2 regions of the Rhizobacter fulvus genome follow, and region 2 is predicted to be linked to the other one. Evidence: riboswitches for the same ligand, from Rfam matches in the RefSeq annotation. Region 2 holds a riboswitch; the other holds the start of a gene.

Region 1 (7,192 bases), 4.1 Mb from region 2:
AGCCTGTTCGAAGCCTGTCTGCGTTGGTGCGCGATGACGTTGCCTTGTCTGCGCTTGAGGAACTTACCCGGTCAACCAAGGGCGCTCTGCAGGGCCGACTGCTGAGGCCCCTAGACGGCGCGCTCGGCCCCTTGGTCCGGCAAGATGAACACGAGTGGTCCGAAGACGCACGTATTTCTCCACATCAGGCCATTTGTCCGTTCTGCCTCGGCGACGAAGGCTACGGGCGCGAAGAATGGGAGTTCGTCCAGGCGCCTGTGTGCTCGGTGCACCGTGTCGCGTTGGTCGACCGGTGTCACATTTGCTCGTCCGGCATCAATGCGCTGAGAACTTCGCCTCTGCATTGCGGCGGGTGTGGTGCGTCGCTGGCAGAGGCTCCTACGTACGAGGTCACAGTTGCCACACTGCGCGCTGCGCAGCTCGTTCAGTCGACCATCACTTCGGGGCTCGGGCTGCCGGGCCATACATCGCCCATCACCCCTAGGGACTTGTCTGAACTGCTGCGGCTGTGTCTGCTGCCTCCCGAGGGCGCCAGAGCAACTTTTGGCCTACAGGGTGCGCTCCATCAGTTCCCGATAAAAATGCGGCTTGCCGCGCTTGAAGCGGTCGGGAACGCACTGACGGGCCGCAGCATCGATGCAATGGTCCTGCGCCGCTTTCTGTTGAAGCGTTGGCCGCACGCGCCGCTGCTGAGTCCAAGCCAGCAGCGGAGGCTGCTAGTTGTCGCGTGCCAAGAGGTTGGGATGTTGCGCGACGTCACCAACCTCGTTTGCGACGGACGGGACGACTTGGAGCCTGAGACGGCCGTTCGTCTCTTTGGCTTGCGCGTACCAAGCTTGCAAACCCGGCGGGAAGTAGCTGCGTTCCTGCGCGTCGCTGAGGCGGTTTTGACCCGTATGGAACAACTCGGCGTCTTCCTCACTCGTCCCTTGCCTGGATACGGCTACGACATGGACGAAATTCTCTCGCTGCGACGGGCGCTCGATGATGCGCATTTACCAAAGGACGTCGACGGAATACTGGGCATTCCCGGGCTAGCGGAAAGACTGATACACGCGGAGGTCTTGCAGTCCATTCGCATGGGTCAGGGGATGCGCATTCATGCGGATAGCGTCACTTCGCTCTTCAATGGCTTTTACCGGGCCGGTTCTGGCGTGGCCGCCGACACGGTGAAGGTTCGGTTCGGCGATTGGGCAGAGAGGTGCGGGTCGCTGGAACTGGTGACTGCCGCCGTCATTTGGTTGTTGGGCGGAAGCTTAGGCGTCGCCGCGTGGGATGCGCCATTCAGACTTGTCGACCTGTGGGTTGACCAAGCTCGGTTAGCCGAGCTCGACGCCAAAAGAGCAGCGAGTCACAAGCAGAATGCTGCGTAGGACGACGAGTCACTTGTGCCGCTATTCGAAACCATCGACTGGAGAAGGGCCTGATAGTGAGCACCAAAGTAACCATCAAATGGCGAAACCAGAGCTTCGGACGTCACGGATTTCACCTGTACGACGACGTGCTTGACAGTCTCGGCACTGACGATGAAACCGAACCCCTGTCTATCTTTGCTTGGACGGAGTTGCGGCCACGCTACAAACTCTGAACAGCGGCGGTGTCTCTGTGACTGTGGTCTTGCCGCGCGGAGTTGCTCGCGAACTCGGTCTACTGCCGACCGGACCTGGCACAAGCCGGACAGCAGATTCCGTTCGCTGACTTCGAACGAATTTTCCAATGAATCAAGGACTTCTCCCCTCGCAGCCCTTCGCCCTCGAACCGCCCCACGATAAGCCTTCCGCTCTGGGCCAAGACGATGCGCCCACCGTCGACCTCGGCCCACTCCCAGTTCGGCAAGGCGACGACGTCTTCCGTGCGCGCGTTGAAGAGCTGGTGCTCATCGAAGTAACACCCCTTACCCACCGGTTGATGCACCGTGACGTGAGCGAGCTTTCGCAGGCGCCAGTGCGTATTGATGCGTCGCTCGAACAGCGTCAGCATGCCGCCGGCGCTGTCGGGCGCCGTGTACTTCATCGTCCACCCATCGAGCCGCAGGCGCACGTAAGAGACCCCCGGGCACTCGCCGCCGTGCTGCTCGTGCCACGGATACGGCGCCGTGCGCTCAATGCCCCGTCCGTCCTTGAAAACTCCTTTTCCGTCGCTGTCGTTGACCCAGAGCTCCTTGCTCGACGCGAACGGGCCCCCACCATGCCAGCAGTCGCCCTTTGCAAGCAGCGTGAGCGCTTTCAAGTATGGAGCCTCCGAGACGGCCATCCAAGCGCCTCGCGCCCGAGAATCCCAGCGGCCATTCATGGCGAAGTAGACGCGGTGATTGCCGTCGGGCGACAGGTCGCAGCGTCGCTGGTAGATGCGTCTGTACTCCTTAGACCGAATCCGTGAAGTTCGTAGAGCGCAACTTCGCGATGATTCATCAGAACGGCAGCTAGGCCGGCAGCCTCTGGCCTTGCACGTGTTGTGTCGCGGCGCCATCACGCGCGCCAACGCGGACAACTGTCCGCGTCGCGAAACAATCCAGCCATAGAACAGCTACGGGTGACACCATCGAGCCCTGGTTGGCGTCTTCCGCTGATGCCTGACCTTGCTTCGATACGGAATACGTAGTGATTTGGCCAAGTTGAAAACCGCTACAAGTTGTAGACTGAAGGGAATCAGGGCACACCCGCGCGAAAGCCGGGGCCGCAAAGCCACCGACCAGCCCGACAGGGATGGCAGCGGGGCTGCCACCCACCTCATTTCGTGCGGACTGCACAGGAGGCGGTGTTAGTGACTATCGTTGTCACGCGGAACCGTTTCGTGTCGCGATTGCCCTCGCTCAGGAGCGCGCAGTGACACGTCTGAATTCGGTCCACCTTCCCTTCCCTCGCCGGTGTCTCGCCCCGTCCCAGGCCGCGTGCGGCTGTCGAGGCGCGCGATGAACCAACCCACCGATTGGCTACCGCCGTCAACGCCGTCAGGTTCATTCGACGAGATTGATGTGGCCTTGGCGTCTGGCGCGATACAGACTGCGCAACGCTTGGCAGAGGCGGTGGTCCGAGGTCAGGACATCGACGGCATGGTCGAGGGAGGCGCGTTGCTGCGCCTCGGGTACTGCGACTTAGCGATGTCAAAGGTTGAACGAGCCCGCCGCGGCGCCCGCCGTGCGGCGGGGCTATTTCGGGAGGCATGCGCGCTCACCGAAGAGGTCGAAGCGTTGGCGCTGTGGGCACGGGCCGCGAGCGTTCTTGGACGGAGCGTCGAGGCGGTGGAAACAGCGCTGTTGGCCACACAGTTGGTCCGCGACCTTCCTGAAGGAATCTGGACCGTTCGTGCTCACCTGAGTCTGGCCATTGCGCACAGTTGGGCGCAATCGTTCGTGCATTCCATGGCAGCGTTCGACGATGCCTTCGAGGTCGTTGCTCGGTTGGCCACACCGGGGGTGCAACTCGAACTCCATGCCGAACGCGCTTGGGTGCAGATTTTGCGCTGGGCCTTCGAACGCGAGGACGTTGGCGCGGCGACCGAGCTCTCGGATGTGGGCATGCTGTCCATAATTGCGCTCGACCCGCCCTCCGCCATTGAGTCGCTGACACCGGGTGCCGCGGCGAGTCTCCCCGACTTCGTCCGAACCGTGTGGGCACTCATGTCGTTGTGGGAAGGGTGCCGAGACGCTGCGCGTCGGATTCCGGTTCGGGCCGCCACCGAGCTGAACGCTCCGAGCACCGCGGGATGGCTGTTGGCCGCGCAATCTTGGGTTGCAGCCGAACTGGCCTACCGGGACGGTGACCTTGTCGCCGCGGGGATGCACGCCAGTCGCATGACCACTTGGGCCCGGGAGGTGGAGAACCTTCCGTTGACTGCGTTGGGCCACCGCATCGCTGGGGCCATCTACGAACATCAAGGTCGTGCGGACTTGGCTGTGATGGAGCTGCGCCGGCAACTTGCATGCGAAGGGACGATGCAAGCTCTTCATTTGGAAGGGCGAGCAGACCTGATGAAACAACTAATCGCAGCCCGTCAAGGCGCGCTGCACATCGAGGACCTGGCCGCCAAATCCATCAAGTTCGAGAAGTGGGCGCACGAAGACACACTGACGGGCATCCCGAATCTCAGACGATTCAACCAGTGCCTGAACGAGTGGTCCATCCTCGCGGCGAACACTGACAGGACGCTGTGCGTCGCATTGATTGATGTCGACCGGTTCCGTGACATCAACAACAATTTCTCGTACGAAATCGGCAATGAGGCGCTGCGCGGAATTGCCCAAGAGATGGTGGCGCACGTCCGACCTTCGGACCTTCCGGCGCGCTGGGGAGGCGATGAGTTCGCCATCCTCTTCAGGGACATCGACCTCGACGCCGCGCTCCAAATCGCGGTGCGCATCCAAGACGCGGTGCTCAAGCGGGATTGGTCCACGGTCGCGCCGGGCTTGAAGGTCAGCATCTCGGTCGGCGTCACGGCGGCACAACCCGGCGACGACAAGAACGCGCTTATCGCCCGCAGCGAACTGACGATGTACGAGCAAAAGCTCGCACGCAGACGCAAAGCGCTCGACGGTGTTGTCCAACCCGCCGTGCTCCGCAAGGTCGCGTCTTGGCTTCATTCGGCCAAGCGGGTCGTCATCTTTGTCGGTTCAGGCACCGGCGAGAGCGTCAACGCCATCGAGACCGGCAACCTGGGCGCCTGGAGCGCGACAGACCGGTTGGCTTTCGGACACGTGCAGGGCTTCCGAGAAAATCCAACCGCGTTTCGCCGTTTTTGGGCGAACTGGCGGGCTGCGAATGGCAACACCGCACCGTGTGCATTTCACACGGCGCTCGTCGCATTTTCCCGCCAGTTCCCCCAGGTCACGGTCGTCACCGAGCGAGTGGATGGAATCCTCCAGCGCGCAGGCGCCGACAACGTCGTGGAGCTCTACGGAAACGCTCATTTCGACCGATGCGATGCCTGCGGCAGCTTCCAGCAGCACTCGACGAGCAACTGCCTGTCCTGCAAGGCTTCTGCCGTGGCCATGCGTCCCGACATCGCACTGCTGGGCGCCGAATACAACTACCTCGAGTCGGCTGAGGTTGAGATGAAGTTCAAGCGAGCCGACGTGGTGCTGGTGGTCGACAGTGATGCGACCACCTACCCTGGCTCCGGCATGTTGGAAAAGGCCCGTTCCCGCGGGGGCCGAATCGTCATGTTGGGCGCGGGCGAGCGCACTCGCAGGTCAGCGGCCGACGTGCTGATTGATGCCCCGCCCGAGAGCGCGCTTATGCAACTCGGGCAAGCGCTGCAGTCCGCCGCCAGGGGCGAGACGGCCGAGGCCGAGCTCACCGACGACTGCTTCGACGTACTGTGCTTCCTGACCGGCCAGAGAACCGACAACTTCGGCTTCTCGTTTGAGCAGGCCATGACATGGAAGGATTGGGAAATCGAGCGTCACCTCGGCACGATTCCCTGGATTTTCCCTCTCACCACTGTCAGCAAAATGAATCCCGACGCGCCGATGCCGTCGCGGTCAGACTTCGAATTTTTGGCGCGTGATGAACGTGTTCGAAGCAAGGTGCACGAAGCCTACCTCCGCATGCTCGGGTTCTATGGTTTCGAGTGGCGTGATGGAAAGGTCCAACGGTCACCAAGCTGGCAAAACGGCTTCGCGACATGGGTGGTGACGGCGTCGCACCATGACTTGTTCATCTCGCGTATTCTGGGCTCGCTGAGATTGTTTGGCCTCAGGAGCGAAGCGCTCGCGTTCTTGGAGGCGGTCGAAGTCGAGGTTCGGGAGTACCGCGGCGGCAACGCGCAGCAGCCGCTGTGGCACTGGCGGCTCGCCGTCTACGGTAACGCTGGTTTCACTGGCCCCTAGCGACATGCACCACCACGGGGCTGGGGTATAACCTTCTCTCCGAAGCACGAAAACGACCGCACGATTGGGCGGCGTAGCGTCAAACGCCACAGGGAACCCGTCACCCAGTGCTTCGAAAGACCGTCATCGTTCGCCCGCAGGCCCTCGTTGTCCGGAAGCCGAGCCCGCCACCAGATTCTGGTCGCGGGCTTTTCTTATGTCTCCAATTACCGTCTTTCCGCGACGCGTTGCACCGAGCCCCCTTCGCGAGTTCAGGTCGAACGGATGGAGCTGACATCGCATGCAAAAGCTCTGCAACTCGCGCGGAGGTCAATAACCTCTTCAACTATCACCCTGAGTAACGGTGGGTGGTGGGTCCTCCAGATTTTGGCGCCTCTTTAGCCACTCCTGCTGTTGTGGCTTTATGTCCAGATTGGTGAAGCGCTCGTCGCCTGACGCCCCGGAACCCAGCATGTTTGCACTGCTGCTGGCAGCCATGCGATTGTCCGGACTTCTCCTGTCGACCCGCCCATCGGGTTCGAGCCGTCCGCTGCGCGTCCTCTTCGGGACGGTGCGGAACATTCGCATGAGGCTCCTCAAGATGCACCCGAACCGACGTCGTGCGCGCGACTTTGACCTTCGTCAAAATTCCGGCGAGTCGTCGCGCGACTGTCATGAGGCAGGCGTACAAACGCCGTCGGAGAACCCATGGTCGTGTGAGGTGAGCGATGACAGAAGAATCTGACGAGAACGCACGCTGGTGCGTTGCCTTCGCAGCAATTCTTGTGGACGAGACACACGTTCCCCCGTGCGATGCGGCCTTCTTGGCCGAGCAGGCGCGTGTGCTGTCACATGGCCTGCCGCCGAGCTATGCCGCGCGACGCGCCCTGTCGGACTCCCAATTGCGCGCTGAGCGCGTAGTGGCTGGACGCTTGTGGTCGCCCCCTCACCGCTCGCGACTACTCGCCACCGACGAAATAGGAGCAGTGGGCTGGTAGCAGACAGCCTTGGCCTGACGCCTCTCAGGAACTCAGTCGCGCCGACCGGCACGCGGCGACGGCCCTGTGGACCTGCAACCAGCGGCGACTCGGCTCTAGCCGGGACACACTGCGAGTGCGCCCTGCCGTAGCTCCGATAAAACGGGGAAGGCGGCATACGCCGAATTGCCCACTGGTATTCGAAGTGTTTGACATCGGCGCTCTCGCCCCGAAAGAGGGCTAGGTCGCGACTTTGTGTTGCACAACGAAAGTCGATGTGATGAGCCGCCGACGTGACAAGCCAGCACCAGCGAGCAGCCCCGCCGCCATCAACGCGTACGTGCTCGGCTCCGGCACTGCGCCGACGGCGCCGTCCGCGAAAATTCTCGGGCCGTGGTGACCGTCGGCG
Region 2 (7,192 bases):
GGCGACGCGCGCCGTGATAGCGCGGCACCGCCAGCAGCGTGACCGGAAAATCGCCAACCTCGCGCAACGCGCCGAGAATCCACTGGCACGCGCGCCAGGTCGGCGGGGCCACGTCGTGCAGCACGACGCACAGTGCCCGCTGCGTCGAAGGGGGCACCGTGTGCGCTGCGGTCACGTCTCTTCGGTCGCGCCCGAACCGCCGCTGCCGGATTTGTCGCTGGCGCTGCTGTCGTAGCCGACGCTCACGCCGCTGCCCATGCCGTACTGATCGTCGCCATGGCCCCCATCGTACCGGGCACCGGCGCTGCCATCGAACTGTCGGCCTTCCAATTTGATTCCGTTCGATACTGGAAACCGAGCGGCAAGAGGCATGCCCGTGGGCACTTCGCTGTGCAAGCGTGCCGGGCACGGGCATTGCCCTGTCCTGAGCACGGAGCGCCCGCGCTCGGACCAGGAGCATGTCGTGCCGACCGTTGATCCCCAGAAGCCCGCCGATGCATCGGCGCCCGCGCTGCCGCCGCTGCAGAGCCCGTTGCCGCGCTCCGAGGTGATGGACCGCGAGGAACCCGAATTCGTCGACGAGCCGGATCTCCCGGCACCGCCATCGCCACCCCGCAAAGGCCCGCCCGAATCCACCGCCGGTGAGGAAGACCCCGGCGCCGCGCTCGACGCGCCGTGAGCCGCGCCGGTTGCCCGCGCGGATGTTCGCTTTCGACCTGATCCAATGGCCGGCGATGGCCGTCACCGTGCTGGCCGCGTGGCTGGTCGCCTCCGAGCAGGAGCGCCGTCGCAACATCGGCTTCTGGGTGTTCCTGTTGAGCAACCTGCTCTGGATCGCGTGGGGCGTGCACGCGCGCGCCTGGGCGCTGATCGCGCTGCAGGTCTGTCTGGCTGCCATGAACATTCGCGGCGCGAAGAAGACCGAGAAGTGAACGGGGCATCCCGATTGCCGTGGAGTCCCGGTTGAAGCACGGGAGGACGCGATGACAGTGGTCAATGCAACGAATCGGTGGGACGCTCGTCGGCAGCCTGAACGCCGGCGCCGTCGCCGCGGGCCGCGCGCGCTTGTCGCCGCGCTGGTGCTGCTGTTGCTGGCCGCCGCGGCGGGCTGCGGCAAACCGGGCGATCAAGGCGGCGGAACGACGCGCGAGCGCTCGATGGCGTCGCCCGCGGCGAGCACGCCCACACCGTCGCGGCCGGAAGCGATGCCGGGGTCGGATGCGGCCCGCACGGCGCCGAGCGGTCGTTAGCGCGCTTCCGGGTTTTCGCGCGGGTCCGCCGCACCCGCTTCCACGTCGTGACCATCGTTCGGGTTCAGTGCGCCCCAGAACGAGTTCGTCAGGCGCACCGGAAAGCGACGCCGCAGGTGGTCCCTCAAGATGCGGGCGTCGCGGCGTTCGAGCCACGCCATCAGGGCCAGGCAAACGACCACTGCGCCCACGAACAGCCAGAGTGCATTCATTGCATGTCTCCGTCCTGAGACAGGCAATCCGCGGGCCGCGCTGAAGCGCGACCGAGGTGTGGGCGACCTGCATCCGGAGGTCATCATCAGCCACCGCATGCCCCTGACCGATGCGGCGCGCGGCTATGAAATGTTCAACGAGAAGCAGGAGGATTGCCGCAAGGTCGTGCTGACGCCGGGGCGGTCCGGCTCGCGCAGCGAGGTGCCTTCGAACGCGGCGCGCTGAGCCGCTCAGGACGGCTGCGGGGTGCGTGCTGGCATACTTTCCTTCATGCCGGGTGTCCACCATGTCGAGGTGTCGATTGTTGCGTTCGTCGCAATGCACGCCTTCGCCCGTTCGAGCCCTCACGGCGGATGACCTACACGTTCGAAACCACCGAAGCCGATGGCCTGATGACGGTGCGCCTGGGCGGCGAACGACCCACCGAGTCGGCGGACGCGGCCCGGCAGCTGTCGACGTTCTGGCAAGACGTGGCGCGCCGCTCCAGGGAGCGCCAATTGCGCGCGGTGCTGGCGATCGTCGAAGCCCGGGGTGACCTCTCCAGCGATCGCGTGCTGCGCTGGTTCAAGCAGGTGGCGGGCTTCGGCTTCGCGGCCGATACGCGCATCGCCGTCGTGATCCCCGACCGACGCAGCCGCTCGATCGTCGACCTCGGCGTGCATGTCGCGGCGGAGGCCGGCTTGCAGATCGGCCTGTTCGATTCGGAGCCCGCGGCGCGCGACTGGCTCGCGCTGTCGAAGGCGCCGGACCGCCCGGCGGGCCGGCCTTTGAACTGACGATCGAACGCGTCGCCGGACCAACGGCTCAACCGGTCGAGGCGGCGGTGTCGGCCGCCATCGCGGGCCAGGCGCCGACGCCGCTTCGGCCTGCACTCGGGTGACAAATCGCACGGCGGGCCGGATTGTTTCCCATCTGCTAACCGTTCGACACGCTCCGAGACGCCTGCGCGGCGGGGGCTGCGCTAGCATCGACCATAGAAAAGGCTCACCCGCGCGAAAGCCGGGGTCGCAAAGTCACCGGTCTTCGAGCGCCAGCCGGCGCCTCATGACAGCGGAACTGCCGAGGCGCCGCAGCCCTGCTGCCCGCCCGTGGTCGACCTGACGTCGACCCAGTCCGCGGCGCAGCGACCCTTCCGAATGCGCCTGCCCACGGATGCCGGACATGGAAGACGTCGACGTCTCGATCCCGCTCGCGCCGAGGCCCGTCCATGGGCTTGCCGCCGAGGGCGGCGACCCGCGCGGCGCCCCTGCACCCGGCGACTCGTCCGGGCCGGCGCTCGCCAGCGCGTACCGGGCGCTCGACCAGGGCGAGGCGCAAACCGCGCGCGGCCTGGCGCAGTCGGTGCTGCTGGCCTCGAAGGCCGGTGGCGACCTGCGCGCCGAGGCCCATGCGCTGGCCTGCCTGGCCCACTGCGACCGCGTCGCGCAGCGCTTGCGGCGCGCCACCGAGGCGAGCCGCCGGGCGGCCGACATCTTCCGCCGCGTCGGCGACAACGCCGGCGAGAGCGCGTCGCTCAACACCTTCGCGCACGCGACGATGCTGCTCGGCCAGACCGACGAATCGCTGGAGGCCGCGCTGTTGTCGGTGCAGCTTTGTGGTGTCGACGGCGCAACCGCATCGGCGGTTTTGGCGTTCAACTGCCTGGGCATGTCCTACTGCTGGAGTGGCATGTTCGACAAGGCCGCCGCGTCGCTCGACACGGCGGTGCTGCTGGCCGCCCGCTGCGAGCCGCCGATGAGCGCGTACCAGCCTAAGCTGAACCAGTTGTTCGTCGAGTCGATGCGGCTCGTCAACGAGCGCTACCAGACGACCGCGATGCCGGCCCTCACGCGCATGAGCCAGCTGGTGCGCGAGTGTCGCCAGCTCGAGCGCTCGGACGAGGAACTCAAGTTCATGCCCGGCATGCTGCCGATGGCGCGGACGATCTCGCTGGCGATGAAGCTGCTGTGGGCGGCCTGGCAGCGCGACGAGGAGAACGCGCAGATCTACGCCGAGCGCGCGCTGGGGTCGCTCGGCGGCGCCGTGACCTGGCTCGACGCGCTGGTGCATTGGGGCCTGGCGGAGTTCGCGTGGATGCGCGGGGACTGGGCGAGCGCGGAAGTCGCGCTCAACGAGATGAAGTCCTGTGCGGTGTCGGTCGAGCACGAGAAGCTGGCCTGCCTGGCGCACCTGCTGCTGGTGCAGGTGTACGAGCTGCAGGGCCGCACCGACATGGCGATGCTCGAGGGGCGCGCGCTGCGCTCGCGCGAGCACCGCATCGCCCGCGAGAGCATCCACAGTCGCGAAGTGCGCGTGAAGGCGCAACTCGGTGCGCGGCAGAGCGAGCGCCACCTCGAGCAGGCGCTCGAGGCCTCGCGGCGCTTCGAACGGTGGTCGCTCGAGGACGCGCTGACCGGCATCGCGAACCGGCGCGCGTTCGAGCTCGCGCTGGCCGATCGGCTGCCCGGTGCGGTCGCCGACTTCCGGCCGTTGACGGTCGCGATGATCGACATCGATCACTTCAAGTCGGTCAACGATGGCCACTCGCACCAGGTCGGCGACCGCGTGCTGAAGGCGGTCGCGCAGCTGCTGGTGACGAGCGTGCGCGAGCGCGACATCGCCGCGCGGCTGGCCGGCGACGAGTTCATCGTGCTGCTGAACGACGCCGACCAGGCGACGGCCGCCGAGATCGTCGCGCGCATCCAGCACGCCGTCGCCGAGTTCGAGTGGGACGCGATCTCGCCGGGTCTGGCGGTGTCGCTGAGCATCGGGCTCAGCCAGGCCTTGGCCGACGACACCGTCGAGACGCTGGTGCACCGCAGCGACCGCTCGATGTATTCGGACAAGGCGCGCCCGCGCTGGGTACCCACGCGGGTCTGACGCGCTTGCCCTTTCGAGGGTTTGTCCGATTTTGGCGTTTGGGCATTGACCCTTACCGTCCATCCTCTCGTCGGAGACCCCCACATGCGCAAACTCACGTTCTTCTTCACCTCGGTCGCCTGCGTCTGGCAGCTCGCGCTGACGGCGGCGGCGGCCGACTCCGCCGTCGAGCGCCATACCCGCTACGGCACGGTCGTCGGCGTCGACGATTCGGCCGGCAGCGGCACCTACGCCTGGAAGGGCGTGCCGTTCGCGAAGCCCCCGGTCGGCGACTTGCGCTGGAAGGCGCCGGTCGATCCGGACGACTGGAAGGCGCCGCGATCGGCCACTCGGTTCGGCAACGCCTGCGTCCAGTACGGGCGCATCTACGGCCCGGGCGCCAACAACCGCTACGACCCGACCATCGGCGCGACGCTGAACCAGGCCGTCGGCAGCGAGGACTGCCTGTACCTGAACATCTGGCGCCCGGCCGACCGGCGCGGCAACCGGCCGGTGATCGTCTTCGTGCACGGCGGCAGCAACGTCTCGGGCTACACCGCCGACCCGGTCTATGACGGCGCGGCGCTCGCCAAGGCGGCCGACGCGGTCGTCGTCTCGGTCAACTACCGGCTCGGCATCTTCGGCTTCCTGAACGTGCCGCAGTTGAAGACCGGTACCGACGCGGCCGGCGATTCCGGCAACTTCGCGCTGCTGGACATCGTCAAGGCGCTGCAGTTCATCCAGCACGACATCGCCAAGTTCGGCGGCAACCCGACCAACGTGACGCTGATGGGCCAGTCGGCCGGCGCGATCAACGTCTACGCGCTGCTGACCACGCCGGCCACCATCGAGGCGCGGCCGCGCCTGATCCACCGCGCCGCGCCGCTGAGCGGCGGCATCTCGCTGGCGAGCAACCTGCCACCGGGCCGCCTGCCGACGCTGAACCCGGCCTCGTTCTACCTGGCCCAGGGCAACCAGCTGCTCTACGCGCTGGCGATCGCCGACGGCCACGCCACCGATGCGGCGAGCGCCGCCGCGTGGGTCGCAAGCCAGCCCGCGGCGCAGGTCGCCGCCTACCTGCGCAGCAAGACGCCGTCGACGCTGCTGCTGACGCTGCTCACCAAACTGGCCGGGCTCGGTCTCGCAGGCTCCGGCCCGATCCCGGACGGCAGCTACCTGCCGACCGACCCGATCGGCGCGATCAACGCCGGCAACTACCTGCGCGTGCCGGTCATGGCCGGCAACACGCGTGACGAAGGCAAGCTGTTCCCGACCTTCCTGACGCTGCTGGGCGGGCCGAGCGGACGGCTGGTGACCGACAAGCAGCTGTTCGACATCCAGTACGCCTACGCGCCGGACGCGGCGCCGCAGATCGCGATCCAGCAGTGGATCCCGGGTGCCTACCTGCCGGTGACGACGCCGGTGACCGGCTTCAACGCCAAGACGGAGCTGCTGAACCAGCTGTTCCTCGTGGCCGGCGCCAACAACGCGCTGACGGCGCTGAAGTCGCAGCAGAACGAGGTCTGGTACTACCGCTTCGACTGGGACCAGGAGCCGGCCCCGTTCAACGACATCTACGGCGCCGCGCACGCGTTCGACCTGCCGTTCCTGTTCGGCACGTTCGGGCCGTCGCTTTTCTCGAACGTGGTCAATTCCACCGCCAACCGGCCCGGCCGGCTCGCGCTTTCGCAGGCGATGATGGCGAGCCTGGCCGCGTTCGCGCGCACCGGCGACCCCAACGCGCCGGCGGCGCTGGGCGTCACCTGGCCCGCGTACCCGTCGAAGCTGATCTTCGACGCGACGCCGACGGCGACGGCGATCTCGGTGGAGTGACGGGGCAGGTCGCGGATCGACGCGGGCCTCAGCCCGCGTCGGGCTGCGCGGCCGGCGCGGCGCGCCGGAACGCGTCGAGTTCGCCGCAGGCGGCGTCGATTGCCATCAGGCGCGGCCAGCGCGTGAGGTCGACCTTGAAGCGGCGCGCGCTCTCGATCTGCGGCACGAGGTAGGCGTCGGCCACGGTCGGCGTGTCGCCGAAGCTGAAGCGGCCCGGCGAGTTGCGCGCCGCCATCAGCGCCTCGTACGCGTCGAAGCCGTCGCCGATCCAGGTCTGGCACCAGGCATCGACCGCGGCGTCGTCGGCGCCGAAGCGGTGGCGCAGCGCCTCGAGGATGCGGCGGTTGTTGACCGGATGGATGTCGCAGCCGACCACCGCCGCCAGCGCCCGCACATGGGCGCGGTCGTCGAGATCGGCCGGCAGCAGCGGCGGCGCGGGGTGCCGCTCCTCGAGCCATTCGATGATCGCGGGCGACTGCACCAGCGTCTTGCCGTCGTCGCGCACCAGCGCCGGCACCAGTGACTGCGGATTGACCGCGCGGAACGCGGGCCGAAGGTGCTCCTCGGTTCGCAGGTTCACCGCGACATAGTCGCAGTCCAGGCCCTTCAGGTTCAGCACGATGCGCAGCCGGTGCGAGGTGCCGCTGCGGAAGAAGTTGTAGAGCTTCAAGGCTTTCACTCCAGGCTGATGCTCTTGCGCTTGACGAGTTCGGCGTAGATGCGCGCCTTCGCGGCGGCCTCGCTCATGATCTGCTCCGGCCCCCAGCCGACGTTCTCGAACGCGAAGGTGTCGAAGCGCGCCTTGGCGTCGGGCTCGGCCAGCGCCTTGCGGATGTCGGCGTCGATCTTGTCGCGCACCGCCGCCGGCACGCCGCGCGGCCCCACCAGCACGACGAACGAGTTGACCGCCAGCGATGCGGGACCGCCGGCCTCCGCCATCGTCGGCACCTCGGGCAGCTGCGGAATGCGCTTCGGCGCCGCCACCGCGACATAGCGGATCTTGCCGGCCTTGTACGCGCCCTGGCTCGACGGGATGCTCGCGAAGCTCCAGCCCACGT

The links. A riboswitch is a leader RNA that binds a small molecule or an ion and turns the genes downstream of it on or off. The one in region 2 is predicted to bind cyclic di-GMP.
Region 1: linked by a shared signal. The riboswitch ahead of ACWH49_RS22910 (diguanylate cyclase) and the one ahead of ACWH49_RS03775 (GGDEF domain-containing protein) in region 2 are both predicted to bind cyclic di-GMP.

Annotation. Positions count from the first base shown of each region.
Region 1 is NZ_OZ224516.1:4,825,778-4,832,969, reverse strand. It holds gene ACWH49_RS22920 (TniQ family protein) at 1-1,373, shown strand, start outside; gene ACWH49_RS22915 (hypothetical protein) at 1,648-2,229, opposite strand; cyclic di-GMP riboswitch class I at 2,643-2,725, shown strand; gene ACWH49_RS22910 (diguanylate cyclase) at 2,912-5,827, shown strand; gene ACWH49_RS22905 (hypothetical protein) at 6,279-6,551, shown strand; gene ACWH49_RS22900 (PEP-CTERM sorting domain-containing protein) at 7,024-7,192, opposite strand, start outside.
Region 2 is NZ_OZ224516.1:766,012-773,203, reverse strand. It holds gene ACWH49_RS03815 (DUF2334 domain-containing protein) at 1-157, opposite strand, end outside; gene ACWH49_RS03810 (hypothetical protein) at 172-372, opposite strand; gene ACWH49_RS03805 (hypothetical protein) at 464-679, shown strand; gene ACWH49_RS03800 (hypothetical protein) at 702-932, shown strand; gene ACWH49_RS03795 (hypothetical protein) at 984-1,250, shown strand; gene ACWH49_RS03790 (hypothetical protein) at 1,247-1,462, opposite strand; gene ACWH49_RS03785 (hypothetical protein) at 1,521-1,688, shown strand; gene ACWH49_RS03780 (hypothetical protein) at 1,856-2,239, shown strand; cyclic di-GMP riboswitch class I at 2,435-2,527, shown strand; gene ACWH49_RS03775 (GGDEF domain-containing protein) at 2,625-4,322, shown strand; gene ACWH49_RS03770 (carboxylesterase/lipase family protein) at 4,407-6,134, shown strand; gene maiA (maleylacetoacetate isomerase) at 6,163-6,804, opposite strand; gene ACWH49_RS03760 (tripartite tricarboxylate transporter substrate binding protein) at 6,810-7,192, opposite strand, start outside.